3 regions of the Devosia lacusdianchii genome follow, and region 2 is predicted to be linked to each of the others. Evidence: predicted binding sites of a transcription regulator. Region 2 holds the regulator's gene; each other region holds the start of a gene.
The links. Region 2 encodes PhoB, which activates phosphate uptake and scavenging genes when phosphate is short. Its sites were predicted from a motif close to TGTCATNNANCTGTCAT; they were not measured.
Positions count from the first base shown of each region.

Region 1: a site for PhoB is predicted at 1,836-1,852, ahead of ppk2 (polyphosphate kinase 2). Genes of this name have one in related genera too.
Region 3: a site for PhoB is predicted at 4,799-4,815, ahead of MF606_RS11335 (esterase-like activity of phytase family protein). Genes of this name have one in related genera too.

Region 1 is NZ_CP092483.1:589,081-599,080, reverse strand. It holds gene MF606_RS02950 (GcrA family cell cycle regulator) at 1-307, shown strand, start outside; gene MF606_RS02945 (ATP-binding protein) at 488-1,741, opposite strand; gene ppk2 (polyphosphate kinase 2) at 1,856-2,713, shown strand; gene MF606_RS02935 (MurR/RpiR family transcriptional regulator) at 2,870-3,703, opposite strand; gene MF606_RS02930 (N-formylglutamate amidohydrolase) at 3,806-4,576, shown strand; gene MF606_RS02925 (amino acid permease) at 4,609-6,117, shown strand; gene MF606_RS02920 (glutamine synthetase family protein) at 6,277-7,638, shown strand; gene MF606_RS02915 (aldehyde dehydrogenase family protein) at 7,789-9,171, shown strand; gene MF606_RS02910 (iron-containing alcohol dehydrogenase) at 9,328-10,000, shown strand, end outside.
Region 2 is NZ_CP092483.1:2,942,403-2,952,402, forward strand. It holds gene pstA (phosphate ABC transporter permease PstA) at 1-695, shown strand, start outside; gene pstB (phosphate ABC transporter ATP-binding protein PstB) at 766-1,548, shown strand; gene phoU (phosphate signaling complex protein PhoU) at 1,563-2,264, shown strand; gene phoB (phosphate regulon transcriptional regulator PhoB) at 2,387-3,088, shown strand; gene MF606_RS14520 (ABC transporter ATP-binding protein) at 3,278-4,039, opposite strand; gene MF606_RS14525 (FecCD family ABC transporter permease) at 4,036-5,115, opposite strand; gene MF606_RS14530 (ABC transporter substrate-binding protein) at 5,112-6,059, opposite strand; gene MF606_RS14535 ((2Fe-2S) ferredoxin domain-containing protein) at 6,056-6,814, opposite strand; cobalamin riboswitch at 6,915-7,123, opposite strand; partial or broken gene MF606_RS14540 (YnfA family protein) at 7,159-7,442, opposite strand; gene MF606_RS14545 (aminotransferase-like domain-containing protein) at 7,456-8,829, opposite strand; gene MF606_RS14550 (aminotransferase-like domain-containing protein) at 8,995-10,000, shown strand, end outside.
Region 3 is NZ_CP092483.1:2,309,049-2,319,048, forward strand. It holds gene rpsG (30S ribosomal protein S7) at 1-253, opposite strand, end outside; gene rpsL (30S ribosomal protein S12) at 266-637, opposite strand; gene MF606_RS11320 (YbjN domain-containing protein) at 1,198-1,668, shown strand; gene MF606_RS11325 (esterase-like activity of phytase family protein) at 1,721-2,812, opposite strand; gene MF606_RS11330 (YdeI/OmpD-associated family protein) at 2,889-3,332, opposite strand; gene MF606_RS11335 (esterase-like activity of phytase family protein) at 3,429-4,730, opposite strand; gene MF606_RS11340 (hypothetical protein) at 4,905-5,453, shown strand; gene MF606_RS11345 (GNAT family N-acetyltransferase) at 5,450-6,064, shown strand; gene MF606_RS11350 (TetR/AcrR family transcriptional regulator) at 6,061-6,636, shown strand; gene rpoC (DNA-directed RNA polymerase subunit beta') at 6,691-10,000, opposite strand, start outside.

The DNA of each region.
Region 1 (10,000 bases), 2.0 Mb from region 2:
GGGTGGTGGCGCTGCCAAGGTGCGCCAGACCATGTCGCAGCCGCGCTCGATCGGCGCGACCGCGCTGGCGCATGATCCGCAGATGGAAGCCGAGCTCTATGTGGCCCCGACCGTAGCAGAGCTGTTCATTCCTGAGGACAAGCGGCTCAACCTGCTGCAGCTTAACGAGCATACCTGCAAGTGGCCGATCGGCGATCCGCTCAGCAAGGACTTCTATTTCTGCGGCCAGCATTCGCTGGAAACCGGCCCCTATTGCGAGTTCCACTCGCGCCGGGCTTATCATCAGGTCGACAAGAAGCGGCGGTAATCGTCGCAAGCAGGACTGAAAGAGGGCGCCGATGGCGCCCTTTTTGTTCGCGTGACAGTCGCTTCTATCAGATCGCCCGTCGCCCACCGCGCGTCACCGTCGGGCTTGATCGAGTTTGTGAATCGTTCGTGCTGTTGCCAATCCGATTGGCAGCGGCGAGACGGAGCATCGCGATTCCGTCTAAGGCAAAAACACGTCCACGCGCATGCCCTCGCCGGGCTTGCTCTTGATGCTCATCTGGCCGCGATGGCGGTTGACGATGTGCTTGACGATGGCGAGGCCGAGGCCGGTGCCCTTCTTCTTGCGGCTAGCGTCGGCATCGATGCGATAGAAGCGCTCGGTGAGGCGCGGCACGTGCTCGGGCTCGACGCCGGGGCCGTGATCGATGACAGTCACCTGATGCTGGAAGCCGGGGCGGCCGGACGGCGCCAGGCTCAGTTCGACGAATTTGCCACCGGCGCCGTATTTGATGGCGTTGTCGAGCAGGTTCTCGAACACTTCATAGAGCTGACTGCGGTCGCCCGTGGTGGTCGAGGGGCCCTCGAAGAGGCTGAGGCGAATTTCGACGTCGGCCGCCTTGGCCTGCATCATCAGACCCTCGCGGACTTCACGCAGCAGCCCGGCCAGATCGATGGTGCCGGTGGGGCGCACATGCTGGTGCATTTCAATGCGCGACAGGCTCAGGAGGTCGTCGATGAGCTTGCTCATGCGCTCGGCCTGGCCGCGCATGATGCCGAGGAATTTCTCGCGCGCCGCCGCATCCTTTGCCGCCGGGCCAAGCAGGGTATCGATGAAGCCGAGCAGCGAGGCGAGCGGCGTGCGTAGCTCATGGCTGGCATTGGCGATGAAATCGGAGCGCAGCGCGTCGACGCGCTTGAGTTCGGTCAGGCTCTGGAAGGTGACGATGAGCTGGCGCCCCTCGTCGGCGAACCAATCGACGCCGGGCCGCTGTAGCGGAGCGACGACCACCTTTTCCCAGGTCTCGGACGGCACGGTTTCGTGCAGCTCGATGCTGCGGCTGGCGCCGGTGCGATTGGCGGTTTCGATGGCCTGCACCAGTTCGGGATTGCGCATGGAGAAGGTCAGCGGATTGCCCGAGGTAACGGCCGGAAACTGCCGCCGGGCCGCTGCATTGGCATGCAGTACGACGCCGCGGCGATCGAGCACCAGGCAGGGATCGGTCAGCGCGTCGGCGAAGGTATTGACCGAGGTATCCGCTGCGATAACGAGCCGGGGCGTCTCCACCGTCTGGGTGACCGTGACCACGCCTGTCGGCAGCACGGCGACGCCGGCCACCACCGCCAGAAAGCCGACAATGGCGGCGACGATACCGAGATCACCAAACAACACCAGGCCGCCGAACACGCCGGCTATGCCCGCCAACAGGCTGGCCTGCGCGACCAGGCGCGACAGCACGACGTTCAGACGAGGCATAGGTTGTCGGGAGCTGGGTTCGTCCATTTTGTTTCTAGAATCAGGCCTTTGCCATGCCCCTTGCACATGGGGGCGCCTCTATAGCACGGTAGAGATGACAACGGAGCGACACCTGTGACTGATCCCTTTCACGGCTTTGATCTCGAAAATCCTGAACTCCCCAAGGCCATCAAGAAGCACGCCATGGAGTCGGGCGGCTACCCTTACGAAGATAAGCTCGATAGCGAAATCTATGAAGCACAGATGTATGCGCTGCAAAAGCAGCTCGTGCTGCTGCAGGCGCATCTGGCCAAGAGCGGCGAGCGGGTGATGATCGTGTTTGAGGGGCGCGATGCCGCCGGCAAGGGCGGCACGATCAAGACCTATCTCGAAAATCTCAACCCGCGCTACAACCTCATCGCGGCGCTGCCCAAGCCGAACGACCGGGAAAGCACGCAGTGGTATTTCCAGCGCTATGTGGATTGGCTACCGGCCGCGGGCGAGACCGTGCTGTTCGACCGTTCCTGGTATAACCGGGCCGGCGTTGAGCGGGTCATGGGCTTCTGCACGCCCGAACAGACCGAGCACTTTTTGGAAGAAGCGCCGGAGTTCGAGAAGCGGATCACGCGGGATGGCATCCACTTCTTCAAGTTCTGGCTGTCGATCGGCCGGGAGATGCAGCTCAAGCGGTTTCATGATCGCCGCCACGATCCGCTCAAGGTGTGGAAGCTGTCGCCGATCGATATCGAGGCGCTCGGCAAGTGGGACGCGTATTCGGTGGCTCGCGACGAAATGCTGAAGCGTACCGACAGCGCGCATGCGCCCTGGACGGTGATCCGCGCCAACGACAAGCGGCGCGGCCGCATCAATGTGATCCAGACCGTGCTCGAGCGGCTGGATTTTGCCGGCAAGGACAAGAAGGCAATCGGGGACATTGATCCGAAGATCGCGCTGAGCGCTGGGGATTTTCTGGCGATGAAGAAGACGGATTGAGGGCGCCGTAGGAAGAACGAACCCTGCCGCGATCACAATCGCTTCCCGCGGACTTGATCCACGGGTCTCTCTCACATGGCGCAAGCGGCGAGTGACCCGCGGATCAAGTCCGCGGGAAGCGACGGTGCGTGGGAGAGATGGGGCTACCCGGCGCGCTTACCCCCGCTCAATACTCCCCATGCGCTTGCTGGCGGTAGCCCAGCTCAGTTCCGTGGTCCGCGCTATCACCGCCTCCACCAGCGTGAACAGTGATCCATTGGCGTCCCAGGTGCGGTCCGTTTCGGTGCGGCAGGGGAGGACCAGTTTGGCGAAGCGGCTGACCGGGCTCATCCATTCGTCGGTGATGAGGACGATCTGGGCACGCCGCGCCGCCAGTTCGGCGGCAACCTCGACGAGACTGTCGTCATAGCGGCGGACGTCGAAGATGATGGCGAGATCGCCCGGTTTCACGTCGATCAATTGATCAGCCCGCGTGGCCGGCCGGCCGTCGAGGCGGCGCACACCCTGACGAACGAGCCGCAGGTGCGCCTCCATATAGCCAGCGAGGAAATCGGTGAAGCGCCCGCCGACCAGATGGCAATTGCCCTTGGCCTCGGCCAGCCGCTCGCAGACCGCCTCGAATTCGGAGGTGGGGATCAGCCCGGCCGAGCCGCGCAGATTGGCGATGGCCTGGGTCACGAAGCGATCGAGAAAATTCTCGTCGGCGCCGCCACCCGCGTGGTGCTGGCTGCGTTGGAGGGGCGACTTGGAGCGCTCTTCAAGCTCGTCGCGCAGGGCACGCTGGAAATCGGGATAGGATTTGTAGCCGAGCTGGGAGACGAAACGCAAAACGGTGGCCGAACTAGCGCCGGACTGTTGCGCGAACTCGGCGACAGGCGCCAGGCCCAGCGTCGGATAGGAACCAAGCAGGCCACGGGCGGCGCGTTTCTCGGCGGCCGTGAGCCGATGGATGGCCTCATGGATGCGCCCGGCAACCGACTTTCCCTCCATCGCGTCTTCCACATTCCTCTGAATTTATGATTTCAGCATTGACAGTTTTTGCAGTTGTGGAACTACTGTTACAGAAGTTAATCGACCATGCGTAGGGGCTAAGTGGACGTTAGCGGCGAAAAATCGGTTCTGGTCAGCAATGTACGCGGGGCTTCGCCCTTCGTGATCGTCTGCGACCACGCCAGCAACCGCATTCCGGCCAAGTATGGCGACCTGGGGCTGAGCGCCAGCGAGCGGCTGAGCCATATCGCCTGGGACCCCGGCGCACTCGCGGTAAGCCGTCACCTCTCCGAAGTGCTCGATGCGCCGCTGGTGCAGTCGACGGTCTCGCGGCTCATCATCGATTGCAACCGCGACCTCAACGCACCCGACCTGATCTGGACGCTGTCGGAGGCCACCCGGATCGCGGCCAATGAAGGTCTTGACGCCGAGGAGCGCCAATACCGGATCGACCGCTTTCACCGGCCTTATCACGCCGCGATCGAAACGCTGCTGGAGGCACGTCGTCAGGCCGGACAGGAGACAATCCTGGTGTGCATGCACTCGTTTACGCCGATCTATCATGGTGTGGCGCGGCCCTGGCCGATCGGGATGATTCACGGCGTCGACCAGCGGTTCACCCGGGCCGTGTTTGATGCACTCGCCGCCGAAGACCCGGAGATGAATCTGGGCTGGAACGAGCCCTACGCTGCGCTCAATGGCGTGACGCTGACGCTCGAAAAGCATGGCGATGGTCGCGGGCTTGACGCTACCATGATCGAAATCCGCAACGACGAAATTCTCGAACCCGCCGGGGTGGCCGCATGGTCGAACCGGCTGGCCCGTTGCCTCAACGCGGCGCGGCAGGCGCGCAAAGGGGCAATGGCAGTCTAGACCACATTGGGGCTTAACCAGGGGACGTGACTATGGCTGAGACAAAGAAGGTCGGCAGTGTCGCCTATGCGACGCGCGACAAGGACTATTTCGAGAAGCGCGGACTGCAACGCTATGCGGGCATCTGGTCACTGTGGGCGCTTGGCGTCGGCGCGGTGATCTCGGGCCACTTCTCGGGCTGGAATTTCGGCTTCATGACGGGCGGATGGGGCGGCATGCTCGTCGCCGCCGGCATCATCGCCATCATGTATCTGGGGCTGGTGTCATCGATCGCCGAAATGAGCCCGGCGCTGCCGCATACCGGCGCTGCCTATTCCTTCGCGCGCACCTCGATGGGCCCATGGGGCGGCTTCATTACCGGGTTGTTCGAGAATGTCGAATATGTCCTCACCCCGGCTGTCATCGTGACCTTCATCTCGGGCTATTTCGGCTCGATTACCGGCATGGATACGGCGCTCTATCCAATCCTGTGGATCGTGTTCTATGCCGTGTTCCTGGCGCTCAACATCTATGGCGTGGCGCTCAGCTACAAAGTGACGCTGGTCGTGACCCTGATCTCTCTGGGCGTGTTGGTGGTGTTCTGGATTTCGGCGATCACACACATGGATTTTGGTCGCTGGGCGCTCAATATCGGTGCCGGTCCGGATGGCAAGGCCGTCGAATTGCCCGAGGGCAACGGGGAATGGTTCCCCTTTGGCTGGCAAGGTGTGTTGGCGACCCTGCCCTTCGCCGTCTGGCTGTTCCTCGCGATCGAACAGGTGCCGCTGGCCGCCGAGGAATCGGTCGATCCCAAGCGTGACTTGCCGCGCGGCATCCTTCTGGCCTTCGCCACGCTGGTGCTGTCGGCCTTTATGATCGTGCTGCTCAACCCCTCGGTGATGGGCATCGGCAGCTTTGCGCTCGGTTCCTCGCTCGAACCGCTGCTCGACGGCTTCCGTGCCATCTATGGCGATGCGGGCGCAACGGTACTCGGCATCGTGGCGTTGACCGGCCTCATCGCCTCGTTCCACACAATCCTCTATGCGCAGGGCCGCCAAGTCTATTCGCTCAGCCGCGCCGGCTATTTCCCGTCGGCGCTGTCGGTGACGCACAGCGCCTACAAGACCCCGCATGTCGCGATGATTTCGGGTGCCTTGTTGGGCCTGGTCGTCATGCTGGTCATCTGGTTCGTCAATGGCGGGGGCGGCGGTGGCGAAACCCAACTGGGCGACGACATCATCGGCGTGGTGCTGCTCAACATGGCGGTGTTCGGCGCGATGCTGAGCTACATCATGCAGGCACTGAGCTTCATCATCCTGCGCCGCAACCAGCCCAATATCGAGCGGCCGTTCCGCTCGCCACTGGGCATTCCCGGCGCCGTGCTCACCATCATCATCGCAGCCGTGACGCTCTTCTACCAGTTGCAGGACCCGAACTTCTTCAAGGGCGTGATCTGGGTGGTGTTGTGGTGCGCCGTGGGGATTGCCTACTTCGCCGTTATCGGCCGCCACAAGCTGATCATGTCGCCGGAAGAAGAGTTCGCGCTAGAGCACAAGGCGTAGGCAAAGGAGGGCGCGGTGAAACACTGCGCCCTTTCTATCCACGCAGGCCGGAATCCATGCGGTGACCCATCCGGTGCTGGATGTAGCGGAGCACTCGGACATGGATCCCGGCCTTCGCCGGGATGACCCGGTGGGAATGACGACAATGAGGAGAATCCAATGCCCTACACCCTTGCTGAACTGCGCAAAGACGTCGCTGCGGGCGCCATCGACACGGTGCTCGTCGCCTTCCCCGATATGCAGGGGCGCATGATCGGCAAGCGCCTGCAGGCCGAGTTCTTCCTCGAGACGGCCAATGACGAGACGCATGGCTGCGATTATCTCCTGGCCGATGATATCGACATGGAACCGGTGCCCGGCTACGAGGCGGCCAATTGGGGCAAGGGCTACGGCGATTTCGTCATGAAGCCCGATCTCACCACGCTGATGAAAGCCACCTGGCTCGAAGGTACGGCCATCGTGCTGTGCGACCTCAGCGACCACCACCACCATGAGCCCGTCGCGCATAGTCCGCGCGCCATCCTCAAGAGGCAGCTCGATCGGCTCGCCGCCATGGGCTATACGGCCAACGCCGCGACGGAGCTCGAATTCTACCTGTTCGATGACGATTACCGCACGATCGCCCAGAAGGGCTATCGCAGCGCCCAGACTGCCGGCGACTACATTCAGGATTACCACATCTTCCAGACCACCAAGGAAGAAGGCGTGATGCGGGCGCTGCGCAAGCATCTGCAGGCATCCGGCATTCCAGTGGAAAGCTCCAAGGGCGAATGGGGCCCGGGGCAGGAAGAGATAAACGTCAAATATGCCGACGCCCTCACCATGGCCGATCGTCATGTAGTGCTCAAGAACGCCACCAAGGAAATCGCATGGGCCCAGGGCAAGGCCGTGACCTTCATGGCCAAGTGGGATTTCGGCCTCGCGGGATCATCGAGCCACATCCATATGTCGCTGGCCGACAAATCGGGCAAGCCGCTCTTCGCCGACGGCAAGGGCGATCGCGGCATGAGCCCGCTGATGCAGCATTTCATGGCCGGGCAACTGGCCTATGCCCGCGAGATCACCTATTTCCTCGCGCCCTATGTCAACAGCTACAAGCGCTTCCAGGCCGGTACCTTCGCGCCGACCAAGGCGATCTGGTCGCCGGACAATCGCACCGCCGGCTTCCGTCTCTGCGGCGAGCACAGCAAATCCATCCGCGTCGAATGCCGCATAGGCGGCGCCGATCTCAATCCCTACCTTGCCCTGGCCGCGCTGATCGCGGCCGGTATCAAGGGCATCGAGGATAAGCTGCCGCTGGAGCCGGCCTTTGTCGGCGACGCCTACACCACCAAGAAGCTGCGTGAAATTCCCAAGACCCTGCGCGAGGCCACCGATACGCTGCGCAAGTCCAAAATGCTCAAGGATGCGTTCGGCGAGGCGGTGGTGGGCCATTACGTGCATACAGCGGAGTGGGAGCAGTTCGAGTATGATCGCCGGGTGACCGACTGGGAACTCAAGCGCGGTTTTGAACGGAGCTAGACTGCGTCACGAGGAGGTTTTATCCCTCCCCACCGTCATTGCCGGGCCCGTCCCGGCAATCCATTTGATACCTCCACGCGCGGCACGATGGATTACCCGGACAAGCCGGGTAATGACGCGGTGGAGGAACTAGACCAAGAGGCCAAGAACATGACCGAGACGGTCAAAATCATCTCGCCCATCGATGGCAGCGTCTTTGCCGAGCGCCCAATGGCCTCCGCGGCCGAGATCAACAGCGCCATCACTCGCGCCAAGGCTGGTCGAGCGGCCTGGGCCGCAACGACCATTGCCGAGCGGCAGAAAATTCTGACGCATTTTGTCGATGCGCTGTTGTTGATGAACGACGAGATCGTGCCCGAGCTGGCCTGGCAGATGGGCCGCCCGATCCGTTTTGGCGGCGAGAAGCGCGGTGTCGAGGAACGCAGCCGCTACATGATCGAGCTGGCCGCCGAAGCCTTGGCGCCGTCGGTCAAGCCGGAGAAAGAGGGCTTTACCCGCTACATTACCCGTGAGGCGCTGGGCACCGTGATGGTGATCGCGCCGTGGAACTATCCGTTCCTCACGGCGGTCAATTCCATTGTGCCGGGGCTGATGGCCGGCAATTCGATCATTCTCAAGCATGCCAGCCAGACGCTGCTGGCCGGCGAGCGCTTTGCTGCCGCCGCCGAAAGCGCGGGTCTGCCGGCCGGGCTGTTCCAGAACCTCGTGCTGGGCCATGCCGATACCGAAAAGCTCATTGCTTCAGGGCAGATCGACCACATCAATTTTACCGGCTCGGTCGAAGGCGGTCGTCGCATCGAGAAGGCCGCGGCGGGCACATTTGCGACGCTCGGCCTCGAGCTCGGCGGCAAGGATCCGGCCTATGTTCGCGCTGATGCCAATCTCGACAACGCGGTCGAGAACCTGGTGGATGGCTCGTTCTTCAACTCGGGCCAGTCGTGCTGCGGCGTCGAGCGCATCTATGTACATGAAAGCGTCTATGGCAATTTCGTCGAGCGCTTCATCGAGAACGCCAAGGGCTGGACGCTGGGCAACCCGCTCGATGCCGATACTATTGTCGGCCCCATGGCGCGCGGCAACTTTGCCGACCACGTCCGCCAGCAGACCGAAGAGGCGCTGCGCGGCGGCGCGACGCGGCACCTTAATTCAAGGCATGAACTCGACAAGCCGGGCTCGCCCTATCTGGCGCCGGAGGTGCTGACCAACGTCAATCACCAGATGAGTGTGATGCGCGAAGAGAGCTTTGGCCCGGTGGTCGGCATCATGAAGGTGGCCGACGATGCCGAAGCCATCACGCTGATCAATGACAGCCCCTATGGGCTGACGGCATCGATCTGGACGGAAGACCTGGACACGGCGGCCAAGCTCGGCGGCAGCATCGAGACCGGCACGGTCTTCGCCAACAGGTGCGACTATCTCGATCCGGCGCTGGTCTGGACCGGGGTGAAGGATACCGGCAAGGGCGGCGGGCTAAGCGAGATCGGCTATGCGAACCTGACCCAGCCCAAGAGCTATCATTTGAAGCGGGTGTGAGTTTCTGGGGAACACAATCCACCCCATCGTCGTCACCACCGGGCTTGTCCCGGTGGTCTATGTCACCGCCAACGCGATCCAGCGATGGATTGCCGGGATAAGCCCGGCAATGACGGTGGTGGAAGGGCCAGCGGCCCGAGTAAGCAAGAGGCCAAAATGACCAAAGCCAACTGGAACTACCCAACCGCAGTCAAGTTCGGTCCCGGCCGTATCGCCGAGCTGCCCGAAGCGCTCAAGTCCGCTGGTATATCCCGGCCGTTGCTGGTCACCGATGCCGGGCTGGTCAACCTGCCGGTCACCCAGAACACCATCGCCTTGCTCAAGGCGGCCGGTATCCCGGTGGGAGTCTTCGCTGATGTGAAGCCCAACCCGATCTCGGCCAATGTCGAAGCCGGCATCAAGGTGCTGCGCGATGGCGGCCATGATGGCGTCATCGCCTTTGGCGGCGGGTCCGGGCTCGATGTCGGCAAGGTCATTGCCTTCATGGCCGGGCAGACAAGGCCGATGTGGGATTTCGAGGATATCGGCGACTGGTGGACCCGCGCCGATCCCAAGGGGATTTTTCCGATCGTCGCCGTGCCGACCACCGCCGGTACCGGCTCGGAAGTCGGCCGCGCCGGGGTTATCACCGACGAGACGACCCACACCAAGAAGGTCATCTTCCATCCTTTGATGATGCCCAAGGTGGTGATTGCCGATCCCGAACTGACAGTTGGCATGCCCAAATTCATCACTGTGGGCACCGGCATGGACGCACTGGCCCACTGCCTCGAGGCCTATTGCGCGCCGGGCTATCACCCGCTGGCCGATGGCATCGCGGTGGAAGGCA
Region 2 (10,000 bases):
CTGCCCCAGCCTCCGCTGGCCTGCTCGGCGCCTTTGTGGGCACCTTGTGGATGATGCTGATCGTCATCGTGCTTGCCGTACCGATCGGGGTGGCCGCAGCGGTCTATCTCGAAGAGTTCGCGCCAAAGTCGCGCCTCACCGATCTGATCGAGGTCAACATCAACAACCTTGCCGCGGTGCCCTCGATCGTGTTCGGTCTCCTCGGCGCGGCTGCCTTCATCAACTACATGCACCTGCCCATCTCCGCCCCGCTGGTCGGCGGCCTGGTGCTGACCCTGATGACGCTGCCCACCATCATTATCGCTACCCGTGGCGCCCTGCTTGGCGTCTCCCCAGCGCTCCGCCAGGCCGCCCTCGGCATGGGTGCATCCAAGACGCAGATGGTGTTCCACCATGTGCTGCCGGTCACCTTCCCATCGATCCTGACGGCAACCATCCTGGGCGTGGCCCACGCGCTCGGCGAAACCGCCCCGCTGCTGCTCATCGGCATGAAGGCCTTTGTGGCCGCTGTCCCGGCGACGCCGCTCGACCAGGCCACCGCCTTGCCAGTCCAGATTTATCTCTGGCAGGGCAACGAAAACCGCAATTTCTTCGAACCCCGCACCGCCGCCGCCATCATGGTCCTCCTCCTCGTGATGATCATGCTCAACGGCGTCGCCATCTACCTGCGCTCGCGCCTCGAAAAGCGCGCCTAGGACAAGGACACGCCAAATGGATATGGTCGCCGGCAAGGTTAAGATGACCCAGCAATCAGTGAACACCACCATGAATCCCACCGACATGCTCGACCGCCAGATCCGGCTCACCGCCCGCGATGTCACCGTCCACTACGGTGCCAAGCAGGCCCTGCACGGCATCTCGATCGACATTCCCGATCGCGCCGTCACTTCCTTCATCGGACCCTCGGGTTGTGGCAAGTCCACCTTCCTGCGCTGCATCAACCGCATGAATGACACTATTGAAGGCGCCAGGGTCGGCGGCACTATCAAGCTCGACGGCGAGGATATCTATGATCCCGCCCTCGACGTCGTCGAGCTGCGCGCCCGCATCGGCATGGTGTTCCAGAAGCCCAATCCCTTCCCCAAGTCGATCTACGAGAACGTTGCCTATGGCCCGAAAATCCACGGCCTGGCTCGTTCCAAGACCGATCTGGACGAGATCGTCGTGTCCTCGCTCCGCAAGGCCGGCCTCTTCGAGGAGGTCAAGGATCGCCTCAACGAAGCCGGCACCGGCCTCTCCGGCGGCCAGCAGCAGCGCCTCTGCATCGCCCGCGCCATCGCCGTCGGTCCCGAAGTCATCCTGATGGACGAGCCCTGCTCGGCCCTCGACCCGATCGCGACCGCCATCATCGAGGAACTCATCGACGAACTGCGCGAGAACTACACCATCGTCATCGTGACTCACTCCATGCAGCAGGCTGCCCGTGTGTCGCAAAAGACGGCCTTCTTCCACCTGGGCAATCTGATCGAGGAAGGCGTCACCGAAGACATCTTCACCAACCCGGTCAACAAGCAGACCCAGGACTACATCATGGGCCGCATCGGCTAAGGCGAGGAATCACAATGGCTACCGAACACATCGTTTCGTCCTACAATGACGAGCTTGTTGCTCTCGCCCAGACCATCGCCGAAATGGGCGGGCAGGTCGAAGTCGCGATCGAGAACGGCACCAAATCCCTGCTCAAGCTCGACCGCGAGCTGGCCGACGTCACGATCATTGCCGACCAGCGGATCGACGACATGCAGCGCAAGATCGATGACATGGCCGTCTCGATGATCGCCCGCCGCCAGCCCATGGCGTCGGATCTGCGCGCCATCATCACCGCCATCCACGTCGCTTCCGATCTGGAACGCGTCGGCGACATGGCCAAGCAACTGGCGCGCCGCTCGCTCAAGCTCGAGGGCATGAGCCTGCAACCCACCTTCTACAACGGCGTCAAGAACATGACGGCGCTGGTGCTGCGGCAGATCAAGGAAGCGCTGGATGCCTATTCCAACCGCGATTCCGCCGCCGCTATCGAAGTGTGCAACCGCGACGACGAAGTCGATGCCATGCACACCTCGCTGTTCCGCGAACTCCTCACCTACATGATGGAAGATCCGCGCAACATCACGCCCTGCACGCATCTGCTGTTCTGCGCCAAGAGCCTCGAACGCATCGGCGACCACGCCACCAACATCGCCGAGCGCGCCTACTACTTGCAGACCGGCAAGCAGCTCACCGCCGACGTGCAGGAGCTGCACCGAACCCAGATCAAGGCCTAAGCCGCAAGAAGCGCTGAAGCCTCCCAACCACCGGCCCATACCTCCCCCTTGATGGGGGAGGCTAGGAGGGGGTGGAGCCACACGCACCGACGTGGTGCCAAGAGACCCGACGGGAGCCACCCATGCCCGCGACCATCCTCGTCGTTGAAGACGAAGGCGATATCGCCATCCTGCTGCGCTACAACCTCGAAGCCGAGGGCTTCCGCGTCGTCACCGCCGAAACCGGCGACGAGGCCCAGCACGCCATCCAGGAGAAGCTGCCCGATCTGATCCTGCTCGACTGGATGCTGCCGGAAATCTCGGGCATCGAACTCTGCCGCCGCCTGCGCGCCCGCGAGGAAACGGCCCGCGTGCCGATCATCATGCTCACCGCCCGCGGCGAGGAAGAAGAGCGCGTTCGTGGTCTTGCCACCGGCGCCGACGACTATGTGGTGAAGCCCTTCTCGGTGCCCGAACTGGTCGCCCGCATCCACGCCCTGCTCCGCCGTGCCAACCCGAACCTGGTCACCGCTGCCCTCAAGGTCGGCGACCTGGAGCTCGACCGCACCACCCACCGCGTACGCCGCGCCAACCGCGACGTCCACCTCGGCCCCACCGAATACCGCCTGCTCGAATATCTGATGCGCCATCCGGGCCGGGTATACTCCCGCGAACAACTGCTCGATGGCGTCTGGGGTAACGACGTTTACGTCGATGAGCGCACCGTCGACGTCCATATCGGCCGCCTGCGCCGCGCCATCAACCGCGGCCGCGAATCCGACCCCATCCGCACCGTCCGTGGCGCCGGCTACGCCTTCGACGAGAGATTTGCCCAGGTGGCTTGAGCCCCTTGGGCTTGCTGCTCTCACGGTGCCGTGCGGACGCGCAACCGATCCCCCATGGACCTCATCCTGAGCCTGTCGAAGGACGAGGTCGCGGCCACGGCTTGCCGGGGGCCCAATGACGCGTCATCCACCAGCGCAGCCCCTCCCCCTATCGGGAGGCTGGGAGGGGGCGTTCAACAAAGACACCCCTCACAGCGGATAAAACTCGATCCGCGGCACGCCCTCCTCCAGCCGCACGGTGGCGCCCACGCCATAGACATCAGCGATCCGTTCCGCCGTCAGCACCTCGGCCGGCGATCCAATCGCCACCACCCTGCCCTCGGCCAGCATCACCAGCCGGTGGCAGTAGCGCGCCGCCAGGTTGAGGTCATGCAGCGCCGCCAGCGTCGTCGTCCCCAGCCGCCGCACCAGCGCCAGCAGCTCGAGCTGGTGGCGGATGTCGAGGTGGTTGGTCGGCTCGTCCAGCACCAGGAACGGCGCCTCCTGCGCTAGCGCCCTCGCCACCAGCACCCGCTGCTTCTCGCCGCCCGATAGCGTGCTGAAGCTGCGCCCGGCGCAGTGGGCCATGCCCACCGTATCGAGGCACCGCGCCACGATCGCCCGGTCCTCCGGGCCGTCATTGGACAGCACAGCCTTGTGCGGCATGCGGCCCATGGACACCAGTTCACGCACCGTGAAGTCGAACTCGCCGGTGCGTTCCTGCGCCACCACGGCCATGCGCCGCGCCGCCTCGCGTGCCGAGAGCCGCCACACGTCGTCGCCCAGATGCAGCACTGCCCCGCCCATCGGCTTGAGCACCCGGTAGATGGTGCGCAACAGGCTCGATTTGCCGCTGCCATTGGGACCCACCAGGCCCACGAACTCGCCGTGTTCCACGCCGAACATCACCGAATCGACGATCCGCCGGTCCGCCGCCTCCACCGAGACGCCCTTGACCCATACCTGGTTCATGCCGCCTCCCGCTTGCGGCGCTGCGTCGCCAGCATCCAGATAAAGAACGGCCCGCCCAGCAACGCCGTGATCACGCCCACCGGCAATTCCACCGGAGCAAAGGCCATGCGGGCGATCACGTCGACCCAGATCAGGAAGATCGCGCCCACCAGCACCGCCACCGGCACCACCCGGCGGTGATCGCTGCCGACGAGCATGCGCACCACATGCGGAATGACCAGGCCGACAAAGCCGATCGCCCCGCTCACCGCTACCATCACGCCCGTCAGCAGCGACAGCACCACGAACAGCACCAGGCGCAACTGGCCGACATCGACGCCCAGCGTCCGCGCCGTCTCGTCGCCAACCAGCAGCGCATTGAGCGCCCGCCCGTTGACCGCCAGGTAGATCGTGCCGATCAGCAGCGCCGCGCCAGGCAGTCCCAGGTCGCTCCAGGCGGCTCCACCCAGGCTGCCCAGCAGCCATTCCATGGCGTTGCGCGCCAGCTCGCGATTTTCCGAGGTCAGCACGATCAGGCTTGTCAGCCCCGACAGCGAATAGCCGCAGGCCATGCCGGCCAGCACCAGCCGCAATGGCGACATCTGCCCCCCGGCGATCGCCACCAGGAACACCAGCACGAACGATACCAGCGCGCCGGCAAACGCCCCCGCCGGCACGGCATAAAGTCCAAGTCCGGCCAATGCCCCGGTGCCCAGCACCAGCACAGCGCCCACCGAGGCCCCCGATGAAATGCCCAGCACATAAGGGTCGGCCAACGGATTGCGCACCACCGCCTGCATGGCCACGCCCACGGCCGCGAGCCCACCGCCGACGAGCGCTGCCAGCAGCACGCGCGGCAGTCGCAGCGTCCAGACGATGCCCTCCTCGGCCGCCGTCCAGTCGCCGGCCGCGCCGGTGATCTTGGCCAGGGTGATACGCCACACCAGGCTGGCGTCCAGCGGCACCGGGCCGATGGTCACCGCCAGCGTCAGCGATAGCGCCAGCGCCAACCCAAGGGCCGCAACGATGAGCGCCACCGGCAGCGCCCGCAAATGCTCCCGCCAGCCGGCGGGAGCATTGAGTGTGTCCGTGGTCACGGGAACAGTTCCGGATAGAATCCGGCCGCCAGCGTCCGCACTGCCTCGGGGTTGCGCACGCCCTCGAAGGCCGAAGGCAGCGGCAGCACCACGAAGCGGTCGTTCTGCACGGCCGGCACACTGGCCAGGGCCGGATTGGCCTTGAGCAGCGCAATCTTGTCGGCGGCGCTCACCTGGCCATAGTCGTTGATCACAATCACCTCGGGCGCCCGCGCCACGGCTTCTTCCCAGCTCACATTGGCCCAGGTTTCGTCCACGTCGGCGAACACGTTGACGCCGCCGGCCAGTTCGATCAGGTGCGTCTGCAATGCCTTGCCTGTCGTGTAGATGGCGTCGGTGCCGCTGTCATAGACCATGACCGTCACTGGCGCGACGCCGGCCGCCTTCACCGTGTCCTGCACCGCGCCGATGTCGGCCTTGATGCTCTCGATCAGCGCATTGGCCTTGGGCTGGATGTCGAAGATCTGCCCCAGCTTGGCAATGTCCTCATAGACCACGTCCATGGTCGCGCCCTTGATCAGCGTACCGGTCACCGCATAGGCGTTGATGCCAAGCTCGCCGAGCTTTTCCACCGGCGCCACCGCCGTGTCGCGATAGGCGCTGAGGCGGCCGAAGGTGAAGTCGGCATTGGTGCCCAGCACCACTTCCAGCGATGGCGACCCGGTGCCATCGGACAGGATCGGGATGGCATCGTACTCGGCCTTGAGGCTGTCGAGCACCGGGTGGTTCATATAGGCGGTGCCGACCATTTTGGGCGCCAGGCCCAGCGCCAGCGCCAGCTCGGTGGTATGCCCGTTGAGCGTCACCATCCGCTCCGGCGCCTGCTCGAATACCAGCGTGGTTTCGCCATTCTGGATGGTCAGCGGGTAGCTGGTCTGCTGCGCCAATACCGGCGCCGAAACGGCCAGCAACAGGCCGGCCGCAAACAGGGTCGTCAACTTCATGGGGTCTCTCCAGATGAAAGGGATGGGGTGTCCAGCGGCGCAACATGCTGGACGATCAGGTCGGGCAGCGCCTCGCCGGCGCCGATGACGGTGGTGACGAAGCGCTCCACCGCCGCGCGGTCGAGCAGGCGGTACCATTCGCCGCGCGGATAGGCGGCCAGCAGTGGCCCCTGGCTGCACGGGTAGAGGCAGCCGGTCGTCGCCACCAGGCACTCCTTGCTGAGGCCGGCAGCGGTCAGTGCTTCAGTGAGCGCAATCTTGAGATTGGGAGCGCCGCGGAAATGGCAGCGCGGCCCGGTGCAGACCAGCAGGTGGTGCTTGAAGGGCGGCGCCTTGTTCCAGCCCGGCTTGCCCAGGCTCGGCTTCTGGTCGGTGATCGCCACCGCACCGTCGGTCCGGTCCACAGCGGCCTGTGCCATGCGTCCAAGCATATCGGCGTCGATCAGATCGTCATCGCCCAGCAGCAACTCGACGCCGTCACCGCGCTCGGCCTTCCAATGCGCCAGCACACCTGGAATCCAGGCCGCCAGGCTCTGCGAAAACGGCAACCCCAGCAGTTGCACCAGTATGCGCCCATGACCCTCATCGGCCAGCTCATCCAGCACCATGCCCAGATGCGGGCCGGTGCCCTCCAGCCGCACCAGCCGCGCCGGCACAGGCGATGCCGCGAGCAGGCCTTCAGCCAGCGCCGCCTGTCGGCCGGCACTCAGATATTGCTGGGATATGCAGAAGACTATTGCGTCAGGTCGAGCCATCTCGCCTTCTCCATAAGGGAGAAGGCCAATTCATCGACCGTGCCACGAAATTCGTGCCAGGTTCCAATCGCGCCCCCTGCCGGGGCACCTCGCCCGGCTACTTGGTCTTGCGCTCTGGCAGGTCTCCTGGCTCGCGGCTCTGGCGCTATCCGCAGCCTTCCCGGTCCCGGTGGACCAGTGGCATGCGCACGGATGGCTCGCCGCTTACAGTTGCGAGGGCAGCCACGGTATTGGCCCCTGATGGGTAATCCGCACCGTGTTCCCTTTTAATCCGCGCGTCCTGGCGGAACCGAAAGCGCGTCACTGGTAGCCGATCGCTTTTCCCCTCGCAAGAGGGCCGTCGGCTAACCGCGCGGCGCGAAGAGGATGATGCCAGCCGCGATCAGCGCCAGCGCGCCGCCGGTAAGGTCCCAGCGATCGGGCACCCGCCCCTCCACTGCCTACGGCCAGGCCAGCGACGCCACGATGTAAACGCCGCCATAGGCCGCAAAGGTTCGCCCGGCATGCTCGGCCGGAGCCAGCGTCAGCAGCTAGGCGAAAGCCACCAGCGCCGGCACGCCCAGAAGGCAAAACACCCGGCAATCTCGGCCAGCGCCGCCCCGGCATAGATCAGCGCCGTACTCACGATTACAGGCACGGCGCTACACCAGCACGTCTTCGTCGGTCGCCAGTATCTCGGCTATGATTTTGAGTCCGCGCTCCAGCATTGGCCGCGTCGGCGGCGCCATGATGCAGAGGCGCACCCCGGCCACCGGCGCCTCCCCCACCTGCACCGCCGTCGGTGGCGTCAGGCGCACCCCGGCCTCGCTGGCGCGCCGCGAAAATTGTTCCGCCCGCAATGCTGTCATCGGCAGCCACACATGTGGCGCCCCGCCAGGCATCGGAACGCTGGCTATGCCCAGCGCGACCTTGGTCAGCGCCAGCCGTTCGGTTGCCTCGGCGCGGATCGCGGCGAGTGCCTCCGCCGCTAGCCCGGTTTCGATCATCGCTATGGCAAGTTCGGCCGCATAAGGCGGCTGACCCCAGCTTTCCGCTCGCAACCGCCGCCGCACGCTCGCAGCCAGCGATGCTGGCGGCGCGATCACCCCCATTCGCACTAACGGGGTCAGGCTCTTGGATAGGCCCGTGACATAGATCACACGGTCAGGCACCAGTTCGCGATAGGTCAGGTTCCCCTTGGCCGCGTAGAACCCATAGATGTCGTCCTCGACGATCATCGCCCCGCGGCGTTCGGCGATGCGGGCCAGAGCCCGGCGCCGCTCCGGCCCCGTCTCGAACCCCAGCGGGTTCTGGCAGACCGGCGTGGTGTAGACGATCCGGGCACCGGTTGCCGCCAAAGCGGCGTCCAGCGCTTCGGGAATGAAGCCCTCGCTGTCATGCGCCACCGGCGACATGGTCATGCCAAGGTTGGTTGCAGCCGCAATGGCACCGGGAAAACTCGCGCTCTCGGTCAGGATGATCGTCCCGGCGATATCACGCAACGCAGCGAAGGCGAGATGCAGCGCCTGCTGCGCACCGTTGCAGAGAAGAATTTCGTCGGCATCAACAGCGGTGCGCGTCTGGCTCAACCACCCAGCCATGATGCGCCGTTGCCGCGCCGTCCCGCTGTGATCCTCATAGCCACCGAGGACGAGGCGGAGCGCATGCGTGTTGGCCAATTCCGTCGCCTCGGCCAGTCTCTGCGCACTGATGACCGGCGGCGGTGCGTTGATCGCCAGGTCGATGATACCACCATCGTCCTCGCCCACAGCCGAACCGAGCACGAACGTCCCGCGTCCGATTTCTCCCCGAACCACGCCACGCGCGCTAAGCGCATCGATAGCGCGGGTCACGCTGCCGATGGATACGGAAAACTGCTGCGCCAGCTGCCGGTGCGTCGGCAGGCGCGCCCCAGTCCGATAGCGCCCCTCGGCAATGGCCATCTCGACTGCGCTGGCCAGCCGCTCGTGCAGCGGCTGGCCATTGTCAGGCAGGTTCAACATTGTATCGCTAACGGCAGAAATTGTATCACTCATGAGCGAAGCCTTACGCTGAATGACACTGATTGTCCAACGCTCCATTAGGCCCCAAACAAGCTCCGGCCGGCGCCATCAGGCCAAGTCACATCCAATTATGTCAATACTATTGACATAACAATGATTGCCTGTTTGTATCACTCGTATCATTGCATGGTGAGACAAATGACGCCATCGGAATTTCGCCTCTCGTCCCGCGCCCAATCGATGAAGGCTTCGGAAATCCGCGAGCTGCTGAAGCTGGTGGGCAAACCGTCGATGATCTCGTTCGCGGGCGGCATACCCGATCCCGGCCTGTTCAATGTCGGCCTGTTTCAGGATGCCTGGCGTCACGCCTTCGGTGGCCCATCCATCGCCCGCGAGGCGCTGCAATATTCGACCACCGAGGGCTATGCGCCGCTGCGCCAATGGCTGGCCGACCACATGCGCAAGCTCGGCGTGCCCGCGACCGCGGAAAACATCCTCATCACCTCAGGTTCGCAGCAGGGGTTGGACCTCGTGGGCAAGCTGCTGCTCGACAAGGCCAGCAAGGTCATCACCGCGCGCCCGACCTATCTCGGCGCCCTGCAGGCCTTCTCCGCCCTCGAGCCGCAATTCGTTCCCCTCGAAGCACCGCAGCCGACCGGCCCCGATGCAGCCCGGCTGATCTACCTGGTCCCCGATTTCGCCAACCCAACCGGCCAGACCATGAGCCGGTCGGCACGCCAGAACGCCCTCGATCAGGCCAAAGTGCTCAACGCCGTGATCGTCGAGGACGCCGCCTATTCGTCCTTGCGCTATGACGGCGAAGACCTGCCCGCCATCGCCGCACTCGATGCCGCCGAGGCCGGCTCGATCGATGCCACACGCACGCTCTACTGCGGCACCTTCTCCAAGACGCTGTCGCCCGGACTACGGATCGGCTGGATCTGCGGCCCGGCAACCCTCATCCGCAAACTGGCCATGCTGAAGCAGGGCGCCGACCTGCACACCGCGAGCTTCAACCAGATGGTGATGCACCAGGTCGCCGAAATGGGCTTCGATAGCCAGCTCGAACGCATTCGCTCCGTTTACCGGGTCAGGCGCGATGCCATGCTTGCGGCGCTTGATCACCATGCCCCGCCCGGCCTGCGCTGGAAGAAGCCGGAGGGTGGCATGTTCATCTGGCTCGAACTGCCCGACCACATCGATG
Region 3 (10,000 bases), 630 kb from region 2:
AGGTAGCACCACCAACACGGCGCGAACGGACTTCAACCGCAGGGCGGATGTTGTCGAGCGCGGTGTGGAACACGGTGACCGGGTCCTGCTTGACCTTGGCTTCGACGATGTCGAACGCACCGTAGACGATGCTTTCGGCGGCCGACTTCTTGCCGTCCTTCATGAGCGAGTTCATGAACTTGGTCAGGACGAGATCGCCATACTTGGCGTCGGGAATAACGTCGCGTTTTTCTGCGCGGTGACGACGGGACATATCTCGATCTCCTTACTTCGGACGCTTCGCGCCGTACTTCGAACGGCGCTGCTTACGGTCCTTGACACTCTGCGTGTCGAGAACGCCGCGGAGCACGTGGTAACGAACGCCGGGAAGGTCGCGAACGCGGCCGCCACGGATCAGGACCACGGAGTGCTCCTGCAGGTTGTGGCCTTCACCCGGGATATACGAGATCACTTCGCGCTGATTGGTCAGGCGAACCTTGGCAACCTTACGCAGAGCCGAGTTCGGCTTCTTCGGGGTCGTCGTATAAACGCGAGAGCAAACGCCGCGCTTCTGCGGATTTGCTTCCATGGCCGGAACCTTGTTCCGCTTTGGCTTGCTGGCGCGTGGTTTGCGGATCAGCTGATTAATGGTGGGCATTGCGCTCTTTCCATCGTCCAAAATTTCGGTGCCGCCGATTGAGCGGCCCCTTAGTTCTTGTTTGTCGCCCCTCCGAAACCGGAAGCGCTCCTGTGCGGTCTAGACAAAGCAAACCAAAACGGCGCTCATCCGACCCGATTAGGGGTACGGCGGCGCCTTAATTGCAGCGGACCACCCCCAAAGGCGGGCAGTCATGCGCACAAGGATTTTGCGTCGTCTAGTTACCCGACAGTGTGTTTGAGTGTCCTGGATGCCCGCACAAGATGGCAGGAACCCGGTGTGACATTCACGACCGACCGCTAAGGTAGGCGCTGTTTAGAGCCGACTCTCCTGCGCGTCAAGGATTCTTTCGTGAAAAATCCGCGATGGAGCCATGCACAGACTTGCAATGACTTTGCGAGAGTGTCTTGGAACTTCGCATGTCTTTCCCCTGCCCTCCTCGACCGGTGCGCTGAAGTATCACCTTCTCGCCCCAATCGAAATGTGTAGGATCGGGCTCCATCGGCCAGCCTTGTACACGATAGGTGACCGGCCCCAGAATCCGACGAGGGAGAAGCGCGATGAAGCTCACTACGATGATTGCCGGTGGAGCTTTAGCTCTGGCCCTGACGGCACCCGCCCAGGCACAGACCTTGTTGACCGGCGCCGACACCGACGAGATTCTCAACGCCGCCCGCGGCTATGGTGCGGCGACCCTTTCAACGCAGAGCAATGGTGATCCGCAGATCAATGGCAAGATCAACGGCATCAGCTACCAGGTCTATTTCCGCAACTGCACCAACAACACCGACTGCGAAGACCTGAACTTCTATGTGGGTTTCCTGGACCTCAAGCCCACACTCGAGGTCATCAACGACTGGAATTTCAATAAGCGCTTCAGCCGCGCCTATCTCGACCAGGACCAGGATGCCTGCGTGGAAATGGACCTCGACATGGTCAAGGGCGTCACAGCCGAGTATCTCGATTCCCAGTTCGGGCTTTGGAGCATGGTCGTCGATCAGTACTCAGAACATGTCGGCTACGGTTTGTGACCTGCCGCCGATGGCGTCATGAGGGGCCCGTTCGGGCCCCTTGCTTTTTGCGCTATTCGACGAGCCGGAACGCCACGAACTGGGTGAACTGCCCATCCGGGTTGAAGTTGTTATCCGATGCAATGATGAGCGTCTTGGCGCCGTCGATCTCGGGGCCGATCGCCACCGCTTCCACATTATCGATGTCGAGGCCGAAGTCGCCCTCCCCCAGCCTGGCGAACGGCGTCTTGCTGACAGGCGTGAAGGTCTGGCCGGCGAGGCTGACCACCCCGCTCACATCCGTCGCAGCGCCGATCTCGACCTTGTAGAGATTGATCTCGTTGCCAATGCCAGAGCCGAACGACCGCTCGACCACCAGTAGTGACCCGTCGTCCAGTGCCAACAGGTCGGAGACGCCGTTATCGTTGTAGTTGGGCTCCTGCGTCGCCTTGGCGAAGATCGGGCCCGTCTCGTAGACATACTCAGCGCCGGCCTTGCCGGTCATCGCGTCGAACGTCAGGATTCGCGACGGGCTGCCCGCTTCCAACGTGGCCTTGGGGCCGTCCTGCGCCAGGGCATTCTCGCTGACGGCATAGACCGTAGCGCCATCGCTGGAAAGGCTCAGCCCTTCGAAGCCGAGATTGGCATGCGTGCCGCCGGTGCCGTCGGCACTGGTGAGGAAGTAATCGGGCACGGCAAGGCTGCGCAGCATGGTGCCATCGAGCATGGCTTCGAAAATGCCGGGGCGGCCCGAGGCATCGCTTTCGCTCGACCAGAAGAAGCTGCGCTTGGTTGGCGAATACTGGATCGCTTCGGGGTCGATGCCCTTGACGGCAAACGCATTGCCGTCCAGCCCGCGAAGGATAGTGCTGCCCACGATATCGACACCGCGGAAGCCGTCGGCGTCGATGGCAAACCTGAGGCGGTAGTACCGCGCCGGACCGCGCTCGGAACGATCGTCTGAAATCGCCAGATAGCTGCCATCGGCAGGATCGGGGCTGAGGCCGGAAATGCCACCGAACTCTAGGCCGTTGATCTTGAGGCCGGTCGGCAGAACGATCTCGCCGATCAGTTCAAGTGCGGGGGCGGCATCCTGCGCTGCAACCGGGCAGCCAATCGCGATAGATGCGGCGAGTGCGGTCGCCGCCAGTGTTTTGGTCGTCATCGTCTTTACCCTCCAAGACCCGACACGGGGACGGAATTAGTAAAGCGCTTTACTAAGACGAATATGTGTCAGCGCGCTATTTCTTGCCCGCGCGCATGGCCTCGACGACCTTTTCGATCCTCCGCCGGCGGGTCTCGGGCGTCTTTGCATCATTGACCGACAGCACGTGCCGCAATTTGTTGCTGTAGGACAGGGACTCAAAGAATGCCCTGGCGGGAGCGTCGCCGGATAGCGCGGCGGCGAGGTCGTCCGGGACGACCACCTCGCGCGGCTCGGTATCAAGCGTCAGATCAATCTCGACGGCGTCGCCACCCCGGATGCCGGATTCCAGGCGGCGCTCGGCGCTAAGCGGGATCAGGAACTGCCCGCCCATCACGGCGATCGACGACCGATAGCTATAGGTGCCAATGGTCACGACCACGGCCGGTTTCTTGCCGCCGGCCAGGCCCTCGACCACCTCGACCGGCACCTCGATGCCCGTATTGTTGCCCATCTGCAGGATAGTGGTGCTGAACTTCATGGCTCTCTCCTCGTGCATTCGTAGACAACGACGAACGTAGGCACAAGGAATCGACAAAATAGGAAAAGGGGCCTGAAGGCCCCTTCCCTGTTAGCCCTACTCGGCCTTTAGGAAGTCCGCGACTTCAAGCAGGATGTACTCGTTGTCATCGGCACGCCCTGCCTCACGGCCGGTGGAGCCGGGATAGTTGTTGTCGTTGGCGACCACGATAGTGGTTTCATCGACACGATCCACATCCTCGATCGTGACGAAGGGGAAGGTGAACACGCCGTCCACAGTGCCGCGCGGCGCAATCCCGCCCGGATCCTTGATCGCCATCAGATCGATATAGGCGATCTTCTCCAGAACGCCGCTTTCGTCGACGCGCTCCAGGTCGATGAGGTAGATGCGCTTGAACGCAGCCGCCTTCTCGCGACCGTCATCGCCTTCATTGTTATCGCGCTCGATCACCAGCCCACGGGTGCCCTCGATGATGTTGAAATCGCCGATGGCATTGCCGGCATCGTCGAGCGGATAGTAGCGAACCTTGTCCGACCACGTCGCATCGGCAACGTTGAACTCCAGCATACGAATGACCGGCTTGCCATCGATAAGCTCGAGAGCACCTGCTGCCTCGTCATAGAAGGCCTTTTCGAGCAGTGGATAGAGCGTGGTGCCGTCCATGGATTGGGCCATGCCTTCATATCCACCCGAGCGACCGGTATTCACCCCCGTCACCGCAACACCTGCAGCAGGCGTGGCGACGAACTGGTTGTCTGGGGTCTTGTAATCGACGCCGCTCGGATTGGTGGCGACCACCTGAAGCACCACACCATGCGCATCGACTTCGATTAACCAGGGGCCGAACTCGTCGCCGATCCAGAAGTGATCGCCAACGGGCTGGATCGATTCCGGATCGAAATCAGCGCCGGTGAGATAGCGGGTTTCGCTGTGTTCGGTGACAACAGGGAATGGGACGACGCGGTTCGGATCCCTGAGGAACACAGTCCGCTCAAGCGCAACCTTGCCCGTGGCCCAGTCCATCTTCATGAAATTGAAGATAAGCATGGCGTCAGACGAGTTGGCCTTGGCGCCAAAGCCGTTGTCGGTGAGAAAAACGAAACGGTCATCGCCCAGCGAACGAACACCGGACATGCCCTGTACGGGCTGACCGGGGAACGGCATGGCAATGCCGGAGGCAGGATTGGCCCAGCCATACGGCGTCTCCACGCGCTTGCCAGAGGTAAAGCGCCCTGACATCGACAGGCCATAGGGCGCATCAGCGGGGGCCGGCACGAAGGTCTGGGCAGGCAACTGGGCATGCGCCTTGAGAGTGGCATCGAACTGAACGGGCTGGGCATAAGAGGCTGGGGACAGCATCGTCACAGCTAGCGCGGCAAGCAGCGTCGTCTTGGTCATGATCGTCTCCGAAGCGAGGAAGCCATCCTGCTGCTAGCGTGGCTACGTGTCGGCTCGGCTACGGCCAAATGGCAGTTCGTTGACAATGCACCGGAGACTCCGAGCTAGCCCGGCCCGCTTGACAGTACAGCAATTCGACTCCTACATACCAACCGGTCGGTTTCGAGAGAGATGATGATCCAAATACCTGCTTGGCTGCATGACGTGCTTGGCGCTGCTCAGCGGCCAGGCGACCTCGTGCTGATCGCAGCCTTCGGCCTTGGCGCTTCAAGCACGCTCGTGGCGCTCTACCCCGAGGTCTTCCAAGGGGTTCCGGCGTGGCGTGCGGCGCTGGCAATACTGCTGATACTCGACATTGCTGCGGGCTGCATCGCCAACCTCACGACCGGAACGAACGACCACCACGCCGCCCACCCCGGCAGCCGATGGGTGTTCATCGCCATCCACGTCCACTTGCCGATCGTCGCCTTGCTGCTCAATCTCAACATGCCCGCGACTCTCGCCATCTGGGCCTTCACCATCGCCGGCGCAGTGCTGGTGAACCTGTTGCGCCCGGGGGCCACCCAGCGCGTCGTTGCGGGAACCGCTTTCGGTATCGGCGCCTTTGGCACAGTGATCGGCCTGGACGGTTCTCCCTTCACGGTATGTGTCGGCCTGCTCTTCATGCTCAAGGTGCTGGTGCATTTTGCCGTCGATCACCGGGCGGACGGGCGCGGTTCGTGACCGTCACCCTCGGCAAAATCGCCCGGACGCATCGCGAAAGCGCGCTTGCGCTTATGGTATCGGCCTTCCTGGACGACCCATTGTTCCTTGCGATGTTCGGGCAGGACGAACACAAGGCCAGGGCGTTCCTCGAGTTCATGTTCGACATGAACACGCTATTGGACGGCGAGATGTTAGGCGCGTTTGACCGCAGCGTCCTGGTTGGCTGCGCATTGATGGACCGCCCCCAACAACCGCCCTCGCTTCGTTACGCGACAAGATTGACCATGGCTCTGCTCCGCTTCGTGCCGCTCGCGCTGACGCTCGGAGCGGGAAAGGTCGCCACGCTCAACAAGTACATGGTCGAAACGCGAAAGGGGCCGGCATGTGGCCGGTACGCCTACCTCGCCATGGTTGGCATCGATCCGGGCCGGCAGGGTCGCGGCATCGGTCGACGGCTTGTTGAAGCAGCCGTCGCCCAGGCTGCCGCCTGGAATGCCGACGGCCTTGCGCTCGACACCGAGAACCCGGCAAATATCCGCCTCTATGAAAAGCTGGGCTTCATTTCGGGTCGGACACTCGATCTGGGTGCGTTCACCAGCTTCTGCATGTACCGAGTGATTGAGCCATGAAAGACGCCCGGACCACCATTGTCACGCAGGCTCTCAAGCTCTTCCTGGAGCACGGCTATGACGGGATGAGCCTGAGTGAATTGACCAGGGATACCGGCCTCTCCAAGGGTGCGATCTACCATCACTTCAAGGACAAGGACGACCTGTTCACGGCAGCAATAGAGCAGTTCTTCCTGCAATTCCTACCGGTGCAGGCCGATCAGCAGCCGCCGACGGATTTCGAGGGCACGGTCAAGTCCCTGGTCGACGGCTATGCCGCCATGCTCGCGGCAGTGGACGAGGTAACGCCAGATCGCCTTGCCTACTTCAGGTTCATCCTGGCGATAGCGCCCAAAATCCAGCCGCAACTGCGGGAGCGCATGAATGCGGTTCGCAACCACCTCATTGCGACGCTTTCGGCCGAGGCCACCGCCGGGCGGCTGAAGTCAGATCGGCCCGCCACCATGCTGGCAGACCAGATACTGGGCTTGATAGAGGGCGCCAGCCTCTTGGCCGCGATCGCCGGCTGCTCCGACCCAGCCGAGTCCATGCGGGAGACGGTCATGGATTTTGTGGCCACGCTCTTGCGCTGAAAAAGAAAGGGGACCTTTCGGCCCCCTTTCCCTCAATTCAACAATGCGACAGCCCTACTCGGCGGCAGGCGCCGGGATCTGGACGGTCGACGCCTGGCGGCGACGTTCGTCCAGGATCAGGTCGTCGCGCTTGGACGCGATCAGTTTGGCCGACGAGATACCGGCACCAGTACCGGCCGGGATGAGGCGGCCGACGATGACGTTTTCCTTGAGGCCTTCGAGCAGGTCGGCCTTGCCAGACACCGCCGCTTCCGTGAGGACGCGGGTGGTTTCCTGGAAAGAAGCGGCCGACACGAACGAGCGGGTCTGCAGCGATGCCTTGGTGATGCCGAGCAGCACCGGATTGGCGGTCGCTGGCTTCTTGCCGTCGGCAACAAGCGAGTCGTTGAGCTCGTCGAAGTCCAGCTTGTCGAGCTGCTCGTCCTTGAGCAGGCCGGTATCACCTGGATCCACGATCTCGACCTTCTGCAGCATCTGGCGAACGATCACCTCAATGTGCTTGTCGTTGATCAGCACGCCCTGCAGACGATAGACCTCCTGGATTTCATTGACGAGGTAACGAGCAAGCTCTTCCACGCCCTTGATGGCCAGGATGTCATGCGGCGCCGGGTTGCCGTCGAGGATGTATTCACCCTTCTCAATGGTGTCGCCTTCCTGGAGATGGAACGGCTTGCCCTTCGGGATCAGGTACTCGACCGGATCGGCACCCTCTTCGGTCGGCTCGATGATGACGCGACGCTTGTTCTTGTAGTCGCGACCGAAGCGGATCGTGCCATCGATCTCGGCGATGATGGCGTGATCCTTCGGACGACGAGCTTCGAACAATTCCGCCACGCGCGGCAGACCGCCGGTGATGTCCTTGGTCTTGGCGCTTTCGAGCGGGATACGTGCGAGCACGTCGCCCGGCGAAACCTTCTCGCCCGGCTCGACCGCGATAACCGCGTCGACGGAGAGCAGGTAGCGAGCGTCGCCACCGCGTTCCACCTTCTGCACGACGCCGCCACGAGCGATGGCCAGAGCAGGCTTGAGGCCCTCGCCACGCTGGTTGCCGCGCCAGTCGATGACCACGCGCTTGGTGAAGCCCGTCGCTTCGTCGGTGTTTTCCGCAACGGAAGCACCATCGACCATATCCTCGAACACGACCTCGCCCTCGACTTCGGCCAGAACCGGACGAGTGTAGGGGTCCCATTCGGCCAGACGCTGACCGCGGCGGACCTGATCGCCTTCCTTGACCAGCAGCTTGGAACCATAGGTCACCTTGTGGGTGGCGCGTTCCTTGCCGTCGGCATCAAGAATGGCGAGCGAGACGTTACGGGCCATGACGACCAGCTTGCCGCCCTCGACCTTGACGACGTTCGGGTTGCGGATGGCGATCTTGCCTTCCGCGCCGGACTCGAGGAACGAGGAGTCAACCACCTGTGCCGTACCACCAATGTGGAACGTACGCATGGTGAGCTGGGTACCGGGTTCACCGATCGACTGCGCGGCGATAACGCCCACAGCTTCACCCATGTTCACGGGGGTACCGCGAGCAAGGTCACGGCCATAGCAGGCCGCGCAGGTGCCCTGGCGCATGTCGCAAGTCAGCGGGGAGCGGATGCGGATCGACTGGATCCGGGCTTCCTCGATGACATCGACGTGCTTTTCTTCCAGCAGCGTGCCCTTGGCAGCGATCAGGTCGCCCGACAACGGATGGAAGATATCATCCGCAGCGGTACGGCCCAGAACGCGCTGGCCAATGGAGGCCACGATCTGTCCGGCGTCGACGATCGGCTCCATGGTGAGGCCGCGTTCGGTGCCGCAATCGGTCGACACGATGATCGCGTCCTGCGCCACGTCAACGAGACGACGAGTCAGGTACCCGGAGTTCGCAGTCTTCAGCGCCGTATCCGCCAGACCCTTACGGGCACCGTGGGTGGAGTTGAAGTACTCGAGAACGTTGAGGCCTTCCTTGAAGTTGGCCGTGATCGGGGTCTCGATGATCGAGCCGTCCGGACGGGCCATAAGACCACGCATACCGGCAAGCTGCTTCATCTGGGCCGGTGAACCACGGGCACCGGAGTGGCTCATCATGTAGACGGAGTTGATCGGCTTCTGACGGCCGGTCTCCTTGTCGATCTGCACCTTGCGGATCGCGTCCATCATCTCTTCGGCGACCTTGTCACCGCACTTGGCCCAGGCGTCGACCACCTTGTTGTACTTTTCGCCCTGAGTGATCAGGCCGTCATTGTACTGCTGCTCGAACTCTTCGACCTGCTTACGGGCGGCTTCCACGATCGTGTACTTGGAGGCCGGGATAACCATGTCGTCCTTGCCGAACGAGATACCGGCGTCGCAAGCATTCTTGAAGCCGAGCTGCATGACGCGGTCGCAGAAGATCACGGTCTCTTTCTGACCGCAGCCACGGTAAACCGTGTCGATCATCTTCGAGATCATCTTCTTGGTCATCAGCTGGTTCGCCGTGGCAAACGGCACAGCCGGATGCTTGGGCAGAATCTGGCCGATGAGCATGCGGCCCGGAGTCGTCTCGACGATCTCGGTCGTTTCCTTGCCGTTCTCATCGAACGACACGACGCGGCCTTTGATCTTGGTGTGCAGCGTGACGATCTTGTTGTCGAGCGCGTGTTCCAGTTCCGCATAGGAACCGAATGCCATGCCCTGCCCTGGCTCACCCTCGTTCATGAGCGACAGATAGTAGAGGCCCAAGACGATGTCCTGGGACGGCACGATGATCGGCTGGCCGTTGGCGGGGTGAAGGATGTTGTTGGTCGACATCATCAGCACGCGTGCTTCCAGCTGCGCTTCGAGCGACAGCGGGACGTGCACGGCCATCTGGTCACCGTCGAAGTCGGCGTTGAAGGCCGAGCAAACGAGCGGGTGCAGACGGATGGCCTTGCCTTCGATCAGGATGGGCTCGAACGCCTGGATGCCCAGACGGTGCAGCGTCGGAGCGCGGTTCAGCAGAACCGGATGCTCGCGGATCACTTCGTCCAGGATATCCCAAACCTCGGGCTTTTCCTTCTCGACCAGCTTCTTGGCCTGCTTCACCGTCGAGCTGAAGCCCTTGGCTTCGAGGCGCGAGTAGATGAACGGCTTGAACAGCTCGAGCGCCATCTTCTTGGGCAGGCCGCACTGGTGCAGCTTGAGGTTCGGACCCACGGTGATGACCGAACGGCCCGAATAGTCGACGCGCTTGCCGAGCAGGTTCTGGCGGAACCGGCCCTGCTTGCCCTTGAGCATATCGGACAGCGACTTCAGCGGACGCTTGTTGGCACCGGTGATGGTGCGGCCACGGCGGCCGTTGTCGAACAGCGCGTCAACAGCTTCCTGCAGCATGCGCTTTTCGTTGCGGATGATGATGTCA